One region of the Cupriavidus cauae genome, then DNA from elsewhere that is predicted to be linked to it. Evidence: predicted binding sites of a transcription regulator. Region 1 holds the regulator's gene; each other region holds the start of a gene.
The links. The regulator FNR, encoded in region 1, switches genes on or off when oxygen is low (the NO sensors DNR and NnrR bind a similar motif). The targets are predictions, from matches to a motif close to TTGATNNNNATCAA.
Positions count from the first base shown of each region.

Region 2: a site for FNR is predicted at 2,522-2,535, ahead of hemN (oxygen-independent coproporphyrinogen III oxidase). Genes of this name have one in related genera too.
Region 3: a site for FNR is predicted at 2,918-2,931, ahead of KZ686_RS23120 (DASS family sodium-coupled anion symporter). Genes of this name have one in related genera too.
Region 4: a site for FNR is predicted at 1,712-1,725, ahead of KZ686_RS15515 (universal stress protein). Genes of this name have one in related genera too.

Region 1 covers NZ_CP080293.1:2,880,435-2,884,952, reverse strand. Annotated here, with positions in the region: gene ccoG (cytochrome c oxidase accessory protein CcoG) at 1-1,201, shown strand, start outside; partial or broken gene KZ686_RS12910 (FixH family protein) at 1,214-1,390, shown strand; gene KZ686_RS12905 (hypothetical protein) at 1,549-1,818, shown strand; gene fnr (fumarate/nitrate reduction transcriptional regulator Fnr) at 1,997-2,725, opposite strand; gene KZ686_RS12895 (sulfite exporter TauE/SafE family protein) at 2,826-3,602, shown strand; gene scpB (SMC-Scp complex subunit ScpB) at 4,190-4,518, shown strand, end outside.
Region 2 covers NZ_CP080293.1:657,350-661,867, reverse strand. Annotated here, with positions in the region: glycine riboswitch at 1-25, opposite strand, end outside; gene KZ686_RS03075 (UvrD-helicase domain-containing protein) at 235-2,319, shown strand; gene hemN (oxygen-independent coproporphyrinogen III oxidase) at 2,591-4,210, shown strand; gene KZ686_RS03065 (c-type cytochrome) at 4,417-4,518, opposite strand, start outside.
Region 3 covers NZ_CP080294.1:1,763,270-1,767,787, forward strand. Annotated here, with positions in the region: gene KZ686_RS23110 (CaiB/BaiF CoA transferase family protein) at 1-80, shown strand, start outside; gene KZ686_RS23115 (Ldh family oxidoreductase) at 117-1,166, opposite strand; gene KZ686_RS23120 (DASS family sodium-coupled anion symporter) at 1,270-2,811, opposite strand; gene KZ686_RS23125 (RNA recognition motif domain-containing protein) at 3,077-3,325, shown strand; gene KZ686_RS23130 (LysR family transcriptional regulator) at 3,455-4,459, opposite strand.
Region 4 covers NZ_CP080293.1:3,493,110-3,497,627, reverse strand. Annotated here, with positions in the region: gene KZ686_RS15525 (DEAD/DEAH box helicase) at 1-15, shown strand, start outside; gene KZ686_RS15520 (serine/threonine protein kinase) at 47-1,078, shown strand; gene KZ686_RS15515 (universal stress protein) at 1,166-1,603, opposite strand; gene KZ686_RS15510 (hypothetical protein) at 1,903-2,160, opposite strand; gene KZ686_RS15505 (helix-turn-helix transcriptional regulator) at 2,575-3,531, shown strand; tRNA gene KZ686_RS15500 (tRNA-Met) at 3,749-3,825, opposite strand; gene KZ686_RS15495 (MFS transporter) at 4,017-4,518, opposite strand, start outside.

The DNA of each region.
Region 1 (4,518 bases):
GCTGCTGGTGATCTCGGCGCTGTCGCTGTTCCTGTTCACCGCGATCGCCGGGCGGCTGTTCTGCGGCTATGCCTGTCCGCAGACGGTCTATACCGAGATCTTCCTGTGGATCGAGCGCAAGGTCGAGGGCGACCGCATCGCGCGCATCCGGCTCGACGGCGAGCGCTGGACCGCGCGCAAGCTGCGCGTCAAGGCCACCAAGCATCTGCTGTGGATCGCGATCGCGCTGTGGACGGGCTTCACCTTCGTCGGCTACTTCTCGCCGATCGATGCGCTGGGCAGGGCGGTGCTGACTCTGTCGACCGGGGCGTGGGAGACGTTCTGGATCGGCTTCTACGCGTTCGCCACCTGGGGCAATGCGGGCTTCATGCGCGAGCAGGTCTGCAAGTACATGTGCCCCTATGCGCGGTTCCAGAGCGTGATGGTCGACAAGGACACCTATGTGGTGACCTATGACGCGCAGCGCGGCGAGCCGCGCGGCTCGCGCTCGCGCAAGGCCGACCCGCGCGCGCTGGGCATCGGCGACTGCGTGGACTGCAGCATCTGCGTGCAGGTCTGCCCGACCGGCATCGACATCCGCGACGGGCTCCAGTACGAGTGCATCGGCTGCGGCGCGTGCATCGATGCCTGCAATCAGGTCATGGACAAGATGCGCTATCCGCGCGGGCTGATCCGCTATACGTCCGAGAACGCGATGCGGCGCGCGTTGTCGGCGGCAAACGCGCGCCGCCGCGTGATCCGCCCGCGCATCGTGCTGTATGCGGTGCTGTGGCTGGCGCTGGTCGGCGGCTTCGTCTGGTCGGTGGCGGTGCGCACGCCGCTGAAGGTGGACATCATCCGCGACCGCCAGGCGCTGGCGCGCGAAGTGGAAGGGCGCTGGATCGAAAACGTCTACCGGCTGCAGCTGATCAACACCACCGAAGGCGAGATGGACATCGCCATCGCGGCGGAAAGTCCGGGATTGCCGGGACTGTCGGTCGAATACGAGCGCGGCGCCGGCCATCTGGCGCCGACCTCCAACCGGCTGCTGCCGCTGCGGCTGCGCGTGCCGCTGGAGCAGGCGGCGTCGGGCACCCATGTGGTCGACATCGTGGTCAGCGGCGCGCGGGCCGAAGCCGGCGCGGGCACGGGTACGGGCACGGACACCAGTGGCGTGCAGGTGCGGCAGTCCACCCGTTTCATCATTCCCGACCAACCTTGACGAGGCATCGACATGTCCCAATGCAAACCGTGGTGGAAGGAACCGTGGCCGTGGCTGCTGATCAGCGGCCCGGCGCTGGCGATGATGGGCTGCGCGGTGACGATCTGGGTCGCGATGCAGCATGCGGATCGACCCATCGTCGACGGCGTGGTGCGTCAGGGGCTGGTGATCCGGCAGGCGGCGACGTCGGCGGGGGCGGTGACGCCGGCAGCTGCGATGGCGGCTGCAATGGCGCCTGCAACCGCGGCCGCAACGGCGGCTGCAACGGCGGCTGCAACGACGGCCGCAGCGGCGGTCGCCACGCAGCACGCGCGCGACGCAGTGAATTCCCACGCGGTGGCGCGGCCATGAAGGCGCGCTGGCTGATGTGGGTGCTGTGGCCCGCCTTCGTCGGCGCGGCGGTGGCGTTCGTGCTGGTGTTCTCGCTGATCGATCCGAGCGAGTTGCGCGTCTTCGGACGGCCGCTCGAGCTGTCGCACGGTGCGATCTACACGATCGGCTTCGGCGTCGCGTGGGCGGTGTGCGCGCTGTCCAGCGCGCTGACGCTGTGCATGCTGCCGGCGTCGATCCTGGCGCCGATGTCGTCGCCGATGTCGGCGGCCGACGAACTGGAGTAGGGCGATGGCGAAGCCGGCGATGCGAGCGAAGCGCGCAATGGGGGCAAAGCTGGCAACGGGGGCAAAGCTGGCAATGGGGGCAAAGCGGGCAAAGCGGGCAATGTGGGCGATGTGGGCGATGTGGGCGATGTGGGCAATGTGGGCGATGGCGGCCGCCAGCGCCATCGCCGCGCGGGCTTCAGCAGGCCGTCTTTCCCAGCAGCTGGCGGATGCCGTCCATGTCGACCAGCTTGACGTGGCGCTGGCGGATCTGGATCAGCCCGGCTTCGGCGAAGCGCGAGAACAGGCGGCTGACGGTCTCGAGCTTCAGGCCCAGATAGCTGCCGATTTCTTCGCGGCTCATGCGCAGCACGAACTCGGACGGCGAATAGCCGCGTGCCGACAGGCGCTCGGACAGGCTGATCAGAAAGCCCGCCAGCCGCTCCTCGGCGCGCATCGAGCCCAGCGTGATCAGCATCATCTGGTCCTGCGTGATCTCCCGGCTCATCAGCCGCATGAACTGGTGCTGCAGCGACGGCAACGAGGCCGACAGCGTCTGGATCTCGTTGTAGCGCACTACGCAGACCTCGGTGTCTTCGAGCGCGGTCGCGTCCGACGCATGCCGCATCTCGGTCAGCCCATCGAAGCCGACCACTTCGCCCGGCAGATGAAAGCCCGTGATCTGCGCGCGGCCGTCTTCCATCGTCACGTGGGTCTTCAGCGTGCCGAAGCGGATCGCATAGACCGCGTCGAGGGGATCGCCGAGGCGATAGAGCGATTCGCCCTTGCGCACGCGCACGCGTTCCTGCACCAGCGTGTCCATCTTTTCGACGTCCTGCGCCGACATGCCGATCGGCAGGCACAGCTGCCCCAGCGAGCAGGTGGAGCAGCGGGTCGATTGGTCGTTGAGGGGGATGGCGTTCAGCAATTGGAATCCGCGCGAAAGGAGGGAGTTGCCATCGGCATCGCGATGGGCGTCAAGCGTGCGGGCATTCTACCGTGCTGCTCCCCGTCGAGGGGAGCGTGAGATGGCAATCGGCGTACTGGCAAGCGTGTTTCTGCTGGCGCTGTTGGGCGGTGTCCACTGTGCGGCGATGTGCGGCGGCATCGCGCTGGTGCTCGAAGGCGATGACGCGCGGCGGGCCGCGCCGGTGTCGTTGTACCGCAGCCGCGCGGCGTGGGTCCGCGAACTGCTGGTGCTGCATGCCGGGCGCCTCAGTGCGTACGCAATGCTCGGCGCCTTGCTCGGCGCGGTGGGCGCGACCGCGTGGAAGACGCAGTATCTGCCCGTGCAGCGCGCGCTGTTCGCGGCCGGCAGCACCAGCCTGCTGCTTGCCGGACTATGGACGCTGGGCGGCGCGCAACTGGTGGGGAAGGCGCCGGGTGTGAACGCCGTGGCGCGGCGTCTGGCGGCAGCCTGGGCGCGTTGGGGCGGAAGGACCATCGCGCGGCAGGACGCGGGGCCGGTTACGCACGGCACCAGCCGGCGTCTGCTGCGCCGCTATGCCGCCGGACTTGCGTGGGGACTGGTTCCCTGCGGCATGGTCTACGCCGCGCTCGCGCTGGCCTTGCTGGCCGGCAGCGCGGCGTCGGGCGCGCTGGTGATGCTGGCCTTCGGTCTCGGTACGCTGCCCAATCTGCTGATGCTGTCGAGCCTGTCGGCCGGCCTGCGCGTGCTCGCGCGCCGCGCGTGGGTGCGCCGCGGGGTCGGCGCGGCGGTGGCGCTGTTCGGCGCGGCCGGTCTCGCGCGGGCCGCGATGCTGCCCGAAACGCTGGCCGCGCACGGCTTCTGCCTGACCCTCTGATGGCCGGCCGGCCCCTGCGTCCCAAGCCCGCGGTTGCAGGCCGGCGCGGGAATGCCATACAATCGCGGGAAGCCACGGCGACCGGGCCGCTTTCGCGCAGGTGTCGTGGTCGCCCGGTCGCGCTTGTTCCAGGCGTCTGTCACGGCACTCATGGGTTTCCATACCCATCTCCCTCCCCGCACTGTCCGGCTAGAACATCCGGTGTCGACATCGGCCAAGAATACCGGCCAGCGGCGTGGCAGCGAGGGGCCCGACAGGCTGCACGCCAGGCCATGACCAAGTTGTCTCGCAATCCGGACGGTCACGACCGCCCGGGCGTGTCGGCCGCAACAGGGGAGACGGCGCGACGCGCTGGTCCTTCCGCCGACCGATATCGGGAGACGGGCGGACGATCTTCTGCCGGACCGGACCGGCAATCGATGCACCGATGAGAAGCGCGCGGACCCGATGCGGCAAGCATCCCGGTCGGCAGCGCGATGAATGGCGGCAGGCGTCCCTGAAGCGGAACGCGCGCCGCTGAATCGACCAATCTCCAGCGCGTCCGGGTGTCACGGACGCAGATGCAAAGACAGGCCGCACACCACAACATGAATACCCAAGAGGCGAAAATCGTCCTCGAGACGGCGCTGATCTGCGCGCAGGAGCCGCTGCGCGTCGCCGATCTGCGCCGCTTGTTCGCCGACGACGTCGGCGCCGACACGATCCGTGTTCTGCTGGAGGAGTTGCGCAAGGACTGGGAGCCGCGCGGTGTCGAGCTGGTGGCGCTGGCAAGCGGCTGGCGCTTTCAGAGCCGTCCGGCGATGCGCGAATACCTGGACCGGCTCAATCCGGAAAAGCCGCCGAAATACTCGCGCGCGGTGATGGAGACGCTGGCCATCATCGCCTATCGCCAGCCGGTGACGCGCGGCGATATCGA
Region 2 (4,518 bases), 1.3 Mb from region 1:
TCGCGCGCTCTCCCGGACGGATGGCGCGACTCTAACCGCAGCCTTGGCGGCTGTCAACGCGAGAGCGGCGCGTCGCAGGAGTCGGTTCCGCAGCCTCGGCCGGACCCGCCCCCGTGTTAACATCGCCGGCTTCGACCCATTCGCGACCCGTCCCCCAACGCGTCGCGCCTGCGGCCCGCGTCCCTTGCGATGCCGTACGACCTCCGGCTGTACCCGACCTCCGATCCCCGACCGATGACCCACGGACTGAACGCCGCCCAATCCGAAGCCGTCCGCTATCTGGACGGCCCCTGCCTGGTGCTCGCCGGCGCGGGCTCGGGCAAGACCCGGGTGATCACGCAGAAGATCGCGCATCTGATCGAGGACAAGGGCTTCGAGCCCCGCCATATCGCCGCGGTGACCTTCACCAACAAGGCCGCCAAGGAGATGCAGGAGCGGATCGCCAAGCTGATGGAGGGCAAGACCCGCGACGGCAGGCGCATTCCGCTGCGCCAGCTGACCGTCTGTACCTTCCACTCGCTCGGCGTGCAGATCCTGCGCGCCGAGGCGGAGCACCTGGGCCTGAAGCCGCAGTTCTCGATCATGGACGCCGACGACTGCTTCGGCCTGATCCAGGAACAGCTGGCGACCACCGACAAGAAGCTGATCCGCAGCGTGCAGAGCACGATCTCGCTGTGGAAAAACGGCATGGTCGATCCGGAAACCGCGATCGCCGAGGCCACCGATGCCGACCAGCACCAGGCCGCGCTGATCTACCGCAACTACGTCGCCACGCTGGCGGCCTACCAGGCGGTCGACTTCGACGACCTGATCCGTCTGCCGGCCGAGCTGTTCGCCCGCGACGAAACCGTGCGGCTCAAGTGGCAGAACCGGCTGCGCTATTTCCTGGTCGACGAATACCAGGACACCAACGCCTGCCAGTACCAGCTGCTGAAGCTGCTGGCCGGCGGCTCGCATCTGCGCGCGCCGGCATTCACCGCGGTCGGTGACGACGACCAGGCGATCTACGGCTGGCGCGGCGCCACGCTGGACAATCTGCGCCTGCTGCAGACCGACTTTCCGAACCTGAAGGTCATCAAGCTGGAGCAGAACTATCGCTCCACGGTGCGCATCCTGCAGGCGGCCAACGCGGTCATCGCCAACAACCCCAAGCTGTTCGACAAGACGCTGTGGAGCGAGCACGGCATGGGCGACCCGATCTCCGTGACGCAGATGAACGACGAGGAGCACGAGGCCGAGTCGGTGGTGTTCAAGCTGTCGGCGCACAAGTTCGAGCGGCGCGCGCAGTTCCGCGACTACGCGATCCTCTATCGCGGCAATCACCAGGCGCGGCTGTTCGAGCAGATCCTGCGCCGCGAGCGCATCCCGTATGTGCTGTCCGGCGGGCAGAGCTTCTTCGACAAGGCCGAGATCAAGGACATCTGCGCCTATCTGCGGCTGATCGCCAATCCGGACGACGATCCCGCCTTCATCCGCGCGGTCACCACGCCGCGGCGCGGCGTCGGCAATACCACGCTGGAAGTGCTGGGGACCTTCGCCGGCCAGGCCAAGGTCTCGCTGTTCGAGGCGGCGATGATGGGCGGCATCGAAGGCAAGCTGCAGCCGCGCCAGCTCGAGCCCCTGCGCACCTTCTGCGAGGCGATGGTGCGGCTGGCGGACCGCGCCGCGCGCGACCCGGCCACCGAGGTGCTCGACGACCTGATGGAAGGCATCCACTACGAAGCCTATCTGTACGACACCTTCGACGAGCGTCAGGCCCAGGCCAAATGGACCAATACGCTGGAGTTCCTCGACTGGCTCAAGCACAAGGGCACCAAGCCGGAGGCGGCCGACGGCGAGGCGACCGGCTTCGACACCGCCGACGGCTTCGGCGACGAAGGCAAGAACCTCCTCGAGCTGACGCAGACCGTCGCGCTGATGAGCATGCTGGAAGGCCGCGACGAAGATCCCGACGCGGTGCGGCTGTCGACGCTGCACGCGTCCAAGGGCCTCGAGTATCCGCACGTGTTCCTGGTCGGTGTGGAGGAGGGCATCCTGCCGCATTGCCGCGAGGACGAGGACCTGAGCGACGAGAAGATCGAGGAAGAGCGCCGCCTGATGTATGTCGGCATCACGCGCGCGCAGCGCAGCCTGCATATCAGCTGGTGCAAGAAGCGCAAGCGCGCGCGGGACACCTACTCGTGCCAGCCGTCGCGCTTCATCGGCGAGATGAAGCTCGAGGAGGCCCCGGCACCGAAGGACGAGACGCCGGCGATGAGCCCGAAGGACCGACTGGCGGGCCTGAAGGCGCTGCTCGGCACCAAGGCCACTACCGGCTGAAGCGGCTGAGGGGGCTGAGGGGGCTGAGGGGGCTGAGGGGGCTGAGGCGCAGTGCCGGGTGCGCCCGGCCCTTCGTATCAGCGCCGATACAAAGCGGCCAAGGCCGTGCAACATCGGGCTGCTACGGTAGCGGATTGGCGATAGGACTGGAGGGCAGGCGCGTGGCGCCGAAGCGCCGAGAGAACAGCCGAATCGCCGGCCCTTGATGTCGATCAAGTCCTGCGCACGCTGGTCTGGCTAGCATCGAAGCGGATTCCTCAGAAGGCCGCCGATGGCAACGACCGTTCCGCATTTCGCTTCCGAAGTCGCTTCCGAAGCCGTTCCCGAAGTCCCTGCCGAAGCCGCTTCCCCAGCCGCTCAGCATGCCGCCATCCGCCGCGGCGATCTCGCCGATTTCCGCGCGCTCGCCGAACGCATCGACGTGAACGGGCCGCGCTACACCTCGTATCCGACCGCCGACCGCTTCGATGCGGGGTTCGGCGACGAGGCGTATCTGTCCGCGCTGGACGACTGCCGGGCAGGGGGAGCCGCCGCGCCGCTGTCGCTCTATCTGCATATCCCCTTCTGCGAGAACATCTGCTACTACTGCGGCTGCAACAAGATCATCACGCGCGACCACGGCCGCAGCGCGCGCTACGTTCGCTACCTGGCGCGCGAGATGGCGCTGGTAGCGGCCCGCCTGGACGAGCGCCGGGCCGTCGTGCAATCGCACTGGGGCGGCGGTACGCCGACCTTCCTCGACCCCGGGGAAATGCGGCAGGTCATGGCGGCGCTGCATCGGCACTTCGATCTGCGGCCGGACGGCGAGCACTCGATCGAGATCGATCCGCGCCGCGTCGACGACGAACGGATGACGCTGCTCGCCGAACTCGGCTTCAACCGCGTCAGCCTAGGCGTGCAGGACTTCGATCCCGAGGTCCAGGCCGCGATCCATCGCGTGCAGCCGGTGCAGGACACGCGCCGCGTGGTCGCCGCCTCCCGACGGCTCGGCTTCCTGTCGATCAGCATGGACCTGATCTACGGCCTGCCGCACCAGACGGCGGCCCGCTTCGGCGCCACCATCGAGCGGGTGCTGGAAATGCGGCCCGACCGCCTGTCGCTGTACAGCTACGCGCATCTGCCGCACGTCTTCAAGCCGCAGCGTCGCATCGACGAGGCCGCGATGCCGTCGGCCGGCGAAAAGCTGGACATCCTGGTCTCGGCCATCGAGCGGCTGACCGCGGCCGGCTATGTCCATATCGGCATGGATCACTTCGCGCGGCCCGACGACGCGCTCGCCCGCGCCCAGCGTGAGGGACGGCTGCAGCGCAACTTCCAGGGCTATGCGACCCATGCCGGCCATGACCAGCTCGGCTTTGGCATCTCGGCGATCGGCGCGGTCGCCGGCCGTTACGTGCAGAACGCCCGCACGCTGGACGCGTACTACGGCGCGCTCGATGCCGGCAGGCTGCCGGTGCTGCGCGGCCATGTCTGCGACGCCGACGACCGGGTGCGCAAGGACATCATCGGTGCGCTGATGTGCGATGGCGAACTGGATACTGCCGAGGTCGCGCGCCGGCACGGCATCGACTTCGACGCCGAGTTTGCCGCCGAGCGGGCGGAACTTACGTCGCTGGCCGCGCAGGGGCTGGTACGGCTGTCCGACGCGCGGATCGAGGTGACGCCGCTGGGCCGCCTGCTGGTGCGGCGCGTGGCGATGGTGTTCGATCGCTATCTGCGGGACGACCGGGTGATCGCGGAGCGGCCGGGTTCGGACTCCTTGTCGAATCCGCTTTCGGGTTCCAATACCGATCCCGATTCGGAAAGGGCGATGGCGCGCCCGCTGCAGCGGATGCCGTCGACATCCCGCTCCGGCGCGGCGCCCATCGCCCGGTACTCGCGCGTGGTGTAGCGAAGCCGAACGCCGGACGTAAATCGCCAAAGCCGGTGGCGCACCCGCTGCTGCGGAAGCCGCCGACATCGCGCTCCGGGACGGTGCCGACCGCCCGGGTACTCGCGCGTGGTCTAACGCGACGAACTCCGGACGTAAAAAAAGCCAGCGAGATCCCGCTGGCTTTTTTGTCCTGCCGAGGCGAGCGCCGCGCGGCGCCCCCGGGCTTATTTCGACGCGTTGACCATGTAGTCGGCCGCGGCAATCACGTCGGCGTCCGGGCCGGCGTAACCACCCTTCGGCGGCATCACGCCCTTGCCCTTCAGCGC
Region 3 (4,518 bases), on a different replicon from region 1:
CCGACACCGAGGCCGTGCTGCGCGACTGGGGTTTTGCCGCCGACGAGATTGCCGCGCTGAAGGGCGATGGCGTGATCTGATCCGGTACGCCAGGGAAGCCTGCCGCGTGGCGGGCTTCACTCGCCCGGCAGCGCCACGCCCAGATCGCCGGCCAGCGCGGCGAGATGGCGCCAGATCGCGGGAGCGACGTCGAGCGTGTCGCCGGTGCGGGCGCGATGCTCGGCCTCGTACTCGCCGGGATACTGCACGCGATCGAATCCCGGCGCGGGCGGCGTCTCCTGCAGGTAGCGAATGAACGATTCGACCTCCGCGCTTTGCCACTGCAGCCCCAGGTCGAGCTGCGGATCGAGCAGCACCGCGAACATGTTGTTGGTTGCCACGCCGCCGCGCGGATTGTCGGGCTGAATGGTGCCGCCGCCGGACAGCACGCCGGCCAGCAGTTCGGCGACCACGCCGAGCGCATAGCCCTTGTGGCCGCCGAACGGCAGCAGGGCACCGGGCGGATCGGCGAAGATCGCGCCGGCGTCGGTGGTGGGCTCGCCGTTCGCGTCGATGACGCTGCGCTCCGGCGCGGATTCCCCTTTCTCCGCCAGCACGCGCGCCTTGTTGATGGCGATCGCACTGGTGGCGATGTCCATCACCAGCGGCGGGCGGCCATTCGGCATCGGCCCGGCGAAACACAGCGGATTGGTGGTCAGCCGCGCGACCCTGCCGCCATAGGGCGCCACCGCGGGCGGCCGGTTGATGACGTTGGTGAAGCTGAGCAGCACCATGCGAGCCTGCGCCGCCATCTCGCCGTAGTACCCCATGCGGCCGAGATGGTGCGAGCGGCGCAGCGTGAAGATGCAATGGCCGTGCTCGCGCGTACGCTCGATGGCGGCCTGCATCACGCGCTTGCCGACGTGCTGGCCGAAGCCGCTGTTGCCGTCGAACACCATCAGCGTGCCGCGGTCCATCGCGCAGCTGGCGCGGCCTTCGGGATTGACGCTGCCGGCCTCCACCGAGGCGCGATACTGTGGCAGCATCGACAGGCCGTGGCTGACATAGCCGCAGCGGTCGGACTCGACCAGGTGTTCGGCCACGTCGTCGGCGATATCGTCCGGCACGCCGAGCGCCACCAGGATCTGCCGGGCGAGGCGATGGGCATCCTGCAGGGTGATCTTCATCTCGACTCCTTGTGTTGCCTTGCGTTGTCTTGCGTTGCGACGTTGCGATCTTGCGATCTTGAGATCGCAGGAGTGCCGGACCTCCGGCCCTGGCGGGGCGGCTCTAGATCCAGCCAAGCCAGCGCCAATACGTCGCGGCGAACAGCAGCATCATCGCGTAGCCCGCCAGCGTGACGGGAATGCCGATGCGCGCAAACTGGCGACCGTTGAAGGTATCGGTGCCCAGGCACACCATGTTCTGCGGCGCGTTGATCGGCAGGATGAAACCGAAGCTCATGGTGAAGCCCAGCAGCATCGTGATGCCGACCTTGTCGATATCGCCCGGCAGCGTCTGCAGCACCGAGATCAGGATCGGCAGCATCGCGGCCGTCAGCGCCGTGGCGCTGGCAAAGCCCAGGTGGATCACGATCAGGAAGGCGGCGAGGATGGCGAACACCGCGATCGGGCCTTGCGTCGCCAGGCCCGAATTCGCCACCACGAACTTGCCGAGCCATTGGCCGGCCTGCGTGGTCAGCAGCGCGGTGCCGAGGCTGATGCCGACGCCGAAGACGATCAGCGTGCCCCAGGGCGTGCGTTGCTGCATGGTCTTCCAGTCCATCACGCCGACGCGCGGCAGCATCAGGATCACGAGGCCGACGAAAGTCACGGTGGCGGTATCGAAGCCGTGCAGCTTGCCCTCGGTGGCCCACGCCAGCAGCAGGCCGATCGACACCGCGGCGAGCCGCTTCTGCGGGCCGCTCATCGGCCCCAGCGCCGCCAGTTCGCGCTGCACGGCCTGCTTGCCGCCGGGAATCGCCTCGGTCTCGGGCGGCAGCAGCCGGCGCACCAGCAGATACAGCACCACCGACATGATCAGCGCCCACGGCGCGCCGGCGATCAGCCATTGCAGCCACGTCACGCGCTCGCCCAGCAGCTTGTCCATGAAGCCCACCGCCAGCAGGTTCTGTGCGGCGGCGGTCTGGATGCCGACGTTCCAGATGCTGGTGGCCTGTGCCACCGTGATCATGATGCCGGCCGCGATATTGGAACGTTTGTCGACGCCGAAGGCCGCAATGATCCCCATCATGATCGGCACCACGCAGGCGCTGCGCGCGGTCGCGCTCGGCACCACCAGCGACAGCGCGATGGTGACCGCGATGGTGCCGATCAGGATGCGGCGCGTGCTGGTGCCGATCGCGGACAGCGTGACCAGGGCGATGCGGCGGTCCAGTCCGGTGACCGTCATCGCCGCGGAGATGAACAGCGCCGCGGCCACCAGGGCCAGCGCGGTATTGGCGAAGCCCGCCAGCGCCATGCCGAGCGCGCGCGAGGTGCCATACAGCGTGCCGGCGTCCTCGACCGTGGGCGCGAAGCCGATCAGCGCGGCCATCAGCGAGGTGATCATGATCGCGCTGGTTTCGTACGACACCGCCTCGCTAATCCAGACGACTACCGCGAATGCAAGGATGGCGAGCATCCGGTGCCCGGCGAGCGGCAGATCGGCCGGGGTCGGCAGCGACAGCACGCCGATCAGCACCACCACCGCCACGAACAGGCCCCAGGGCGGGCGCTTGCTGGCAGCTGCGGGACTGGCGGCGCCGGCCGGAGCGGCCGGTGCGCCCGGCGTGGAAGGCGGGGACGACGCGTTGCTGCGCGGATCAGTCATTGCCATTTCCTTGGATGACGGCAGCGGCCGTGCAGGGCCGCCGGCACGAAGTGCGTCGATTATCGGCCCCGCTCGTCGCGGTTGTCGAGCGCAGCGGCTACGGTTCTTGCGCCAGATCAAGGGCGATGCGCGATGGCGGGCGGCGATCGCCGGCGTTGCCAGCCGGAACGGCCGCGAACATCTATAGTGGTCTCGTGGCCCGGCAAATATCGTGCACCGCCTCGGCGGCATGCGGACCGCCGCGCCATGCCCCCAGGAGACCGACATGCAGGTGCTGATTCGCGGCCTGCGCCGCGAGATCACCGAACAGCGTTTGCGCGAGAAGTTCGCACCCTATGCGCCCGTGCGCTCGGTGGAAATCATGCGCGACGGCGACCCGGAGCAGCCCTGGGCATGGGTGGACTTCGACATGGACCTTGTGGCGGCGCTGGGCCTGTTGCGCCAGTTCGACGGGCAATACTTCGAAGGCGGCGTGATGCGCCTGCATCTGGTCGCGCACCAGAGCGGCGACTGAGAGCCGACTGAGCGGCTACTGAGCGGCTACTGAGCGGCTACTGAGCGGCGACCAAGCGGCGACCGAGCAGCGACTGCCCGGCGATGGAGCAGTGATACGCCTTGTGGAGACGGCAGGCGCCGCGGTGGTTCAGCCGCGCCGCTCGCTGCGCCATGGCGGCCGCGGCCCCAGCGCCTTGCGCAACATCTCGACGAACAGCCGCGTGCGCGTCGACGCCACCCGCGATTGCGGCACCAGCGCCATCACGTCGGCGTCCGGCAGCCGGTAGCCGGGCAGCAGCGCGACCAGCCGCCCCGAGGCGAGGCTGTCCGCCACATCCCACTCCGACCGCGCCATGATGCCCTTGCCGGCCAGGCACCATTGATGGACGACGTCGCCGTCGTTGCTCTCCATGATCGGACGCACGCGCACGGTGTGTTCGCGTGCATCGGTGCCGCCGGCGCTCTTGCCGCTGCCTTTGCGCAGCTCCTTTCCAGCCTCCTTGCCGCCGTCGCGCCCGGCAAAGCGCCATAGCGTCACGTCCTCGTCGTTCTCCCTGAGCACCAGGCAGGCGTGCCGCGTCAAATCGGCGGGACGCTGCAGCGGCGGCGCCTTGGCGAGGTACTCGGGCGCGGCGCACAGCACGCGGCGGTTCGGTGCGATGCGGTGCGCGACCCAGCGCGAATCCGGTATCGCGCCGATGCTGACCAGCACGTCGAAGGCATCGCGCCCATGCACCGGCTGGCGCGGCAGCATCAGGTTGTCCGACAGGTACAGCTGCACCTCGAGATTGGGATGCGTGGTCTGGAACTGCGCCAGCAGCGGCCCGAGATAGCGGCGCCCGAAGCCGAACGGTCCATGCACCTTCAGCTTGCCGGCCACCGCCTGGCTGCGCTGCCGCAGCGCTTCCTCGATGGCCTGCATCTGCTGGAGCACGCCGGTCGCGTGCTGCGCCAGCAGATGGCCCTCGTGGGTCAGCTGCAGCCGGCGCGTGGTGCGCAGCGCGAGCCGGATGCCCAGGCGCGCCTCGAGCTGGCTGAGCCGCTTGGTCACGGCCGGCGGCGTCACGTTCTCCTCGCGCGCCAGCGCGGCGAGGCTGCCGAGCCGGTCCAGCGCCAGGATGAAGCGCAGGTCGTCGATGTTCAGCGTCATCATTATTAACCCGGAGGTGAATTAAGAAATTCTATGCCATTAACCACCCGCCGGCGGGCCGA
Region 4 (4,518 bases), 610 kb from region 1:
CGGCAGGGGTCCTGACGCGCGCGGTGTCCTAAGCTAGCGCTTAGCCATGGTGACGTCGCCCGATCCCGCCGCCTCGCCGGACATTCCGTTCGCGGGGCTGACACCCGACCTGATCCTCGATGCGCTCGAGGCGGCCGGCTTCATGCCGGACGGCCGGCTGCTGGCGCTGAACAGCTACGAGAATCGGGTGTGGCAGGTCGGGGTCGAGGACGGCGCGCCGATGGTGATGAAGTTCTACCGGCCGGGGCGCTGGAGCGATGCCGCCATCCTCGAGGAACATGCCTTCGTGCGGCAGCTTGCCGAGGCCGAGATCCCGGCCGTGCCGCCGCTCGATTGCGGCGGCAGCACGCTGCTGTCGCATGGCGGCTTCCGCTTCGCCGTGTTCCCGCGCTGCGGCGGCCGCGAGCCCGAGCTCAACCGGGCCGATACGCTGACCTGGCTTGGCCGTTTCATCGGCCGCATCCACGCCGTCGGCGCGACTCAGCCCTATGTCCACCGGCCCGCGCTCGATGTCGAGACCTTCGGCGTGGCGCCGCGCGACTGGCTGCTGGCACAGGATTGCATTCCCGCCGATCTGCGGCCGGCCTGGCAGGCCGCCGCCGATCTCGCCATCGAGGGCGTGCGGCGCTGCTACGAGCGCGCCGGCGACGTGGCGCTGCTGCGGCTGCATGGCGACTGCCATCGCGGCAATCTGCTGTGGATCGAAGCGGATCAGGCCCGCGGTGGCAGCACGGGTCCGCATTTCGTCGATTTCGACGACAGCCGGACCGGCCCGGCGGTACAGGATCTGTGGATGCTGCTGGAGGGCGACCGCGCCTCGATGCAGAGCCAGCTGGCCGATATCGTGGCCGGCTACGAGGATTTCGCCGAATTCTCGACGCGCGAGCTGCATCTGGTCGAGGCGTTGCGTACGCTGCGGCTGCTGCACTACAGCGCCTGGCTGGCGAGCCGCTGGAACGATCCCGCGTTTCCGGCGGCGTTTCCGTGGTTCGGCACGGCGCGCTACTGGCAGGACCGCATCCTCGAATTGCGCGAGCAGATCGCGCTGATGGACGAGCCGCCGCTGTGGTCCAGCTGAACGGCTGACCGGGCAACTGTCCCGGGCGCCGCGGCAGCGCCCGGTCTTACTCCCACTTCTACCTTTGAATGGCCCTGCGTCGGGCCGTCAGGCCTTGTCCGGTGCCTTCACCAGGATGACCGGGCACGACGCGTGCGCCACCACGCGGCCCGCGACCGAGCCGAGCACCGCATCGAAGAACGATCCGCGGCCATGGGTGCCGATCACGATCGCATCGGCGTTCACCGATTTGGCCAGCGCCACGATCCGGTCCGGCGGAAAGCCGCTCAGCGCATGCTTTTCCACGCGCAGCTGCGCGGCGCCCAGGATGTCGCACACCGAGCGCATCGCCTTCTCGCTCTCTTCACGATGCCAGTCGTCGATCGCGTCCTTGCTGACGAAGGCGCGCACCTGTCCGGTGACCTCCGGGGCGACGTGCACCACATGCACGGTCACTTCGCCCTGCAGCAGCTTCCCTTCGACGATAAAGCGGGCGGCGGCGTCGCTGAAGGCGGAGCCGTCAGTGGCGAGCACGATATGGGTCATGGCGAGGGTTCTCCTATCACGGGCCTTGCAGGCGTTGTCGACGGCCAGGCGGTTCGGCGGCGCCTTGCCTGGCTGAATTCATGATGGCAGCTAGGCGGCGATCTCGCCATGATTCCGGTCAAAAACTCGGCACTTGGCCTACCTTCATGCCCGTCTCGGCACTTATTGCGACAGCAGCAGCCCCGTAAAGGTGACCAGCCAGCCACTGGCCAGGCAGGCGCCGATCCACGCCGCGACGATCAGTGCATTGTCTCGAAGGCTCATCGCTTGCTCCTTCATTCCTTCCTTCATCCCGTCCTTCATTCGCCGATCGGCGCCGGATAGTCGGCACGGGAGCGCGCGCCCTCGCTGAAGACGTCGTGCGTGCGGGCGCCCTCCGCGTAGCCGTCGAAGGCGCGCGCGCCCTCGGCGAAGCGGTCCACCGCGCGGAAGGTGTAGCCATAGTCGTCGCCGGCATGCGACCCGCGCACCGGCGCGGCGAACACGCTGTTCAGCGACAGCAGGGCGGTACCGGCGATGGCAGCGCTGAGAACCAGGCGGGCGGTCGTGATCTTCATGATTTTCTCCAGTTGTTGAATTTTTGAGAATCGTTTTGCTTGGGGATGTCGTCAGCCGATGGGAGAAGAATAGGCTCACATCCCGGAGGCAACGCACGACCGCCTCGTATCAGCTATTCAAAGTTTTTAACAATGCGCATGCTTGTGCGGGCCCGGCGTGGGCGCTGCTCACTCCGCGTGCCGGCGCGCATCGCATAGGCTGTTGCTCGCACTTTCGATTCGGAGGGCCGAAGTGCGTGCCGGGAACCGTCGTTCCTTGTCCATTTCCTTCATTTCCGGACGCCCCGCTTGATAGGCTTCGCTCTCCCCACGCAGACCAACCTTTCATTGCGCTTTATGGCCCACCAGTTCGATTCGCAACTCGACGTTTCCATTCTTTCCGTCCTGCTTGACGACGGCGGTCCCCGGCGCTGGATGAGCACCCAGGACGTGGCACGCGGCCTGACCGCCCTGGAGGTGGCCGAGCCGCCCGCCGAGGTGCTGCAGCAGCGCCTGGTGCTGCTGGTCGCCGACGGCTCGGCCGAGTGCCGCGCGGAAGGGCGCGGCCTGATGTGGCGCCGCGCCGAATGTGCCGGCAAGGTGCTGGCCAACGCCGATACCTGGCTCAGCGACGAAGAGGCGCTCGCCCTGCAGGTGCTGAAGCGGTTCGCCGGCCGCCAGATCACTTCGGTGATGGCGACCCTGCTGCGGCCGTTGTTCGATGCCGCCGAGTCGCAGCTGCGGCGGCGTGGCCGCGAAGGCTGCGCCGGCCGGATCGCCTGGCATCGCAAGCTGTCGGTGGTCGAACGCAGCTCGCCGCTGGTGCCGCCGCGGCTGCGCGAGACCGTGCTGCTGCCGGTACTGACCGCGGTATTCGAGGAGCGCAACCTGGAGGTCGTGTATCGGCCGCGCTTCGAGCCCGAGCGCAAGCGCGTGCTGATGCCGCTGGGCGTGGTCGAGAAGGCCGGCATGGTCTACCTGGTGGGCCTGGAAGACGAGGACCCCGCGCCCCAATGCCTGCGGCTGGACCGGGTCCATGCGGCGCACGCGCTGAAAGAGCGCTTCATTTACCCGGACCATTTCTCGCTGGCCGACTATGTGGAAGAGGCGGCCGAATTCGGCCTGCACGCGGACGGCAATATCAAGCTGGCGGTCCGCTTCGCCAAGGGCTGCGGCGATATCGTGCGCGATGCGCCGATCTCGCCCGACCAGACCGAGGAGATCGGTCCGGACGGTTCGCTGGTGGTCCGCTGCACGGTGGAGATGGCCGACTGGCTGGTGCGCTGGCTGCGCTCCTTCGGGCCCCAGGCCGAGGTGCTGGAGCCGGTCTCGCTGCGGCGCGCGCTGGCGCACGAGGTCAAGACGATGGCGCGGGCTTACTGCAGGAGCTGAGCGGGCTGGGGAAGGGGGGGCGGGAAGGAGGGGCTGGGAAGGAGGGCTGGGAAGGGGGCTCGGAAGGGGGCTCGGAAGGGGGCGATGGATCGGCTTCCGATCCCCCTGGGTCGCGGCGCCGGCACGGCGGCAAGCCGCCGCGCCACCAAAACCCGTGGCGCAACCCCGCGGCACCAAAACAAAAAGGGGTCAGCTTGCGCTGACCCCTTCGAAATACTGGTGGCGAATCAGGGACTCGAACCCCGGACCTGCGGATTATGATTCCGTCGCTCTAACCGACTGAGCTAATTCGCCGACGAAGACCGCCATTATACGGGCCGTTGGATCGCTGTCAACACTTTTGTACGGGCCCTTGCATCCGGTTCTGCCGGCCGCGGTGGCGGCGGATGCAGCTATCCCACAAAAAAACCGGCGGCCCTGCCGGACCGCCGGTTTCGTCTCCGTTTCGCCGCCGGCACGGGAGCCGGCGTGGCGCGATGCGGATATCAGTCGTTCGCGTAGATATCCACGTCCTTGGTCTCGCGGATGAACAGCGAGCCGATCACCAGCGTGATGCCGGCGATCACGATCGGGTACCACAGGCCGTAGTAGATGTTGCCGTTCTGCGCGACCAGGGCGAACGAGATGGTGGGCAGCATGCCACCGAACCAGCCGTTGCCGATGTGGTAGGGCAGGGACATCGAGGTGTAGCGGATGCGGGTCGGGAACAGCTCGACCAGCATCGCGGCGATCGGACCGTAGACCATGGTCACGTAGATCACCAGGATCACCAGGATCACCAGCACCATCACCGTGTTCATCTCGGCGGGGTCGGCCTTGGTCGGGTAGCCGGCCGCGGACATCGCCCCGGCGACCTCCTTCTTGAAGGCGTCGATCCTGGCCTTGCTCTCCGGCTCGAAGCTATGGCCCTGCGGCACCAGCGACGCGTTGAAGGACTGGATCTCGCGATCGCCGATCTTGACGGTCGCGGTGGTGCCGGCCGGCGCC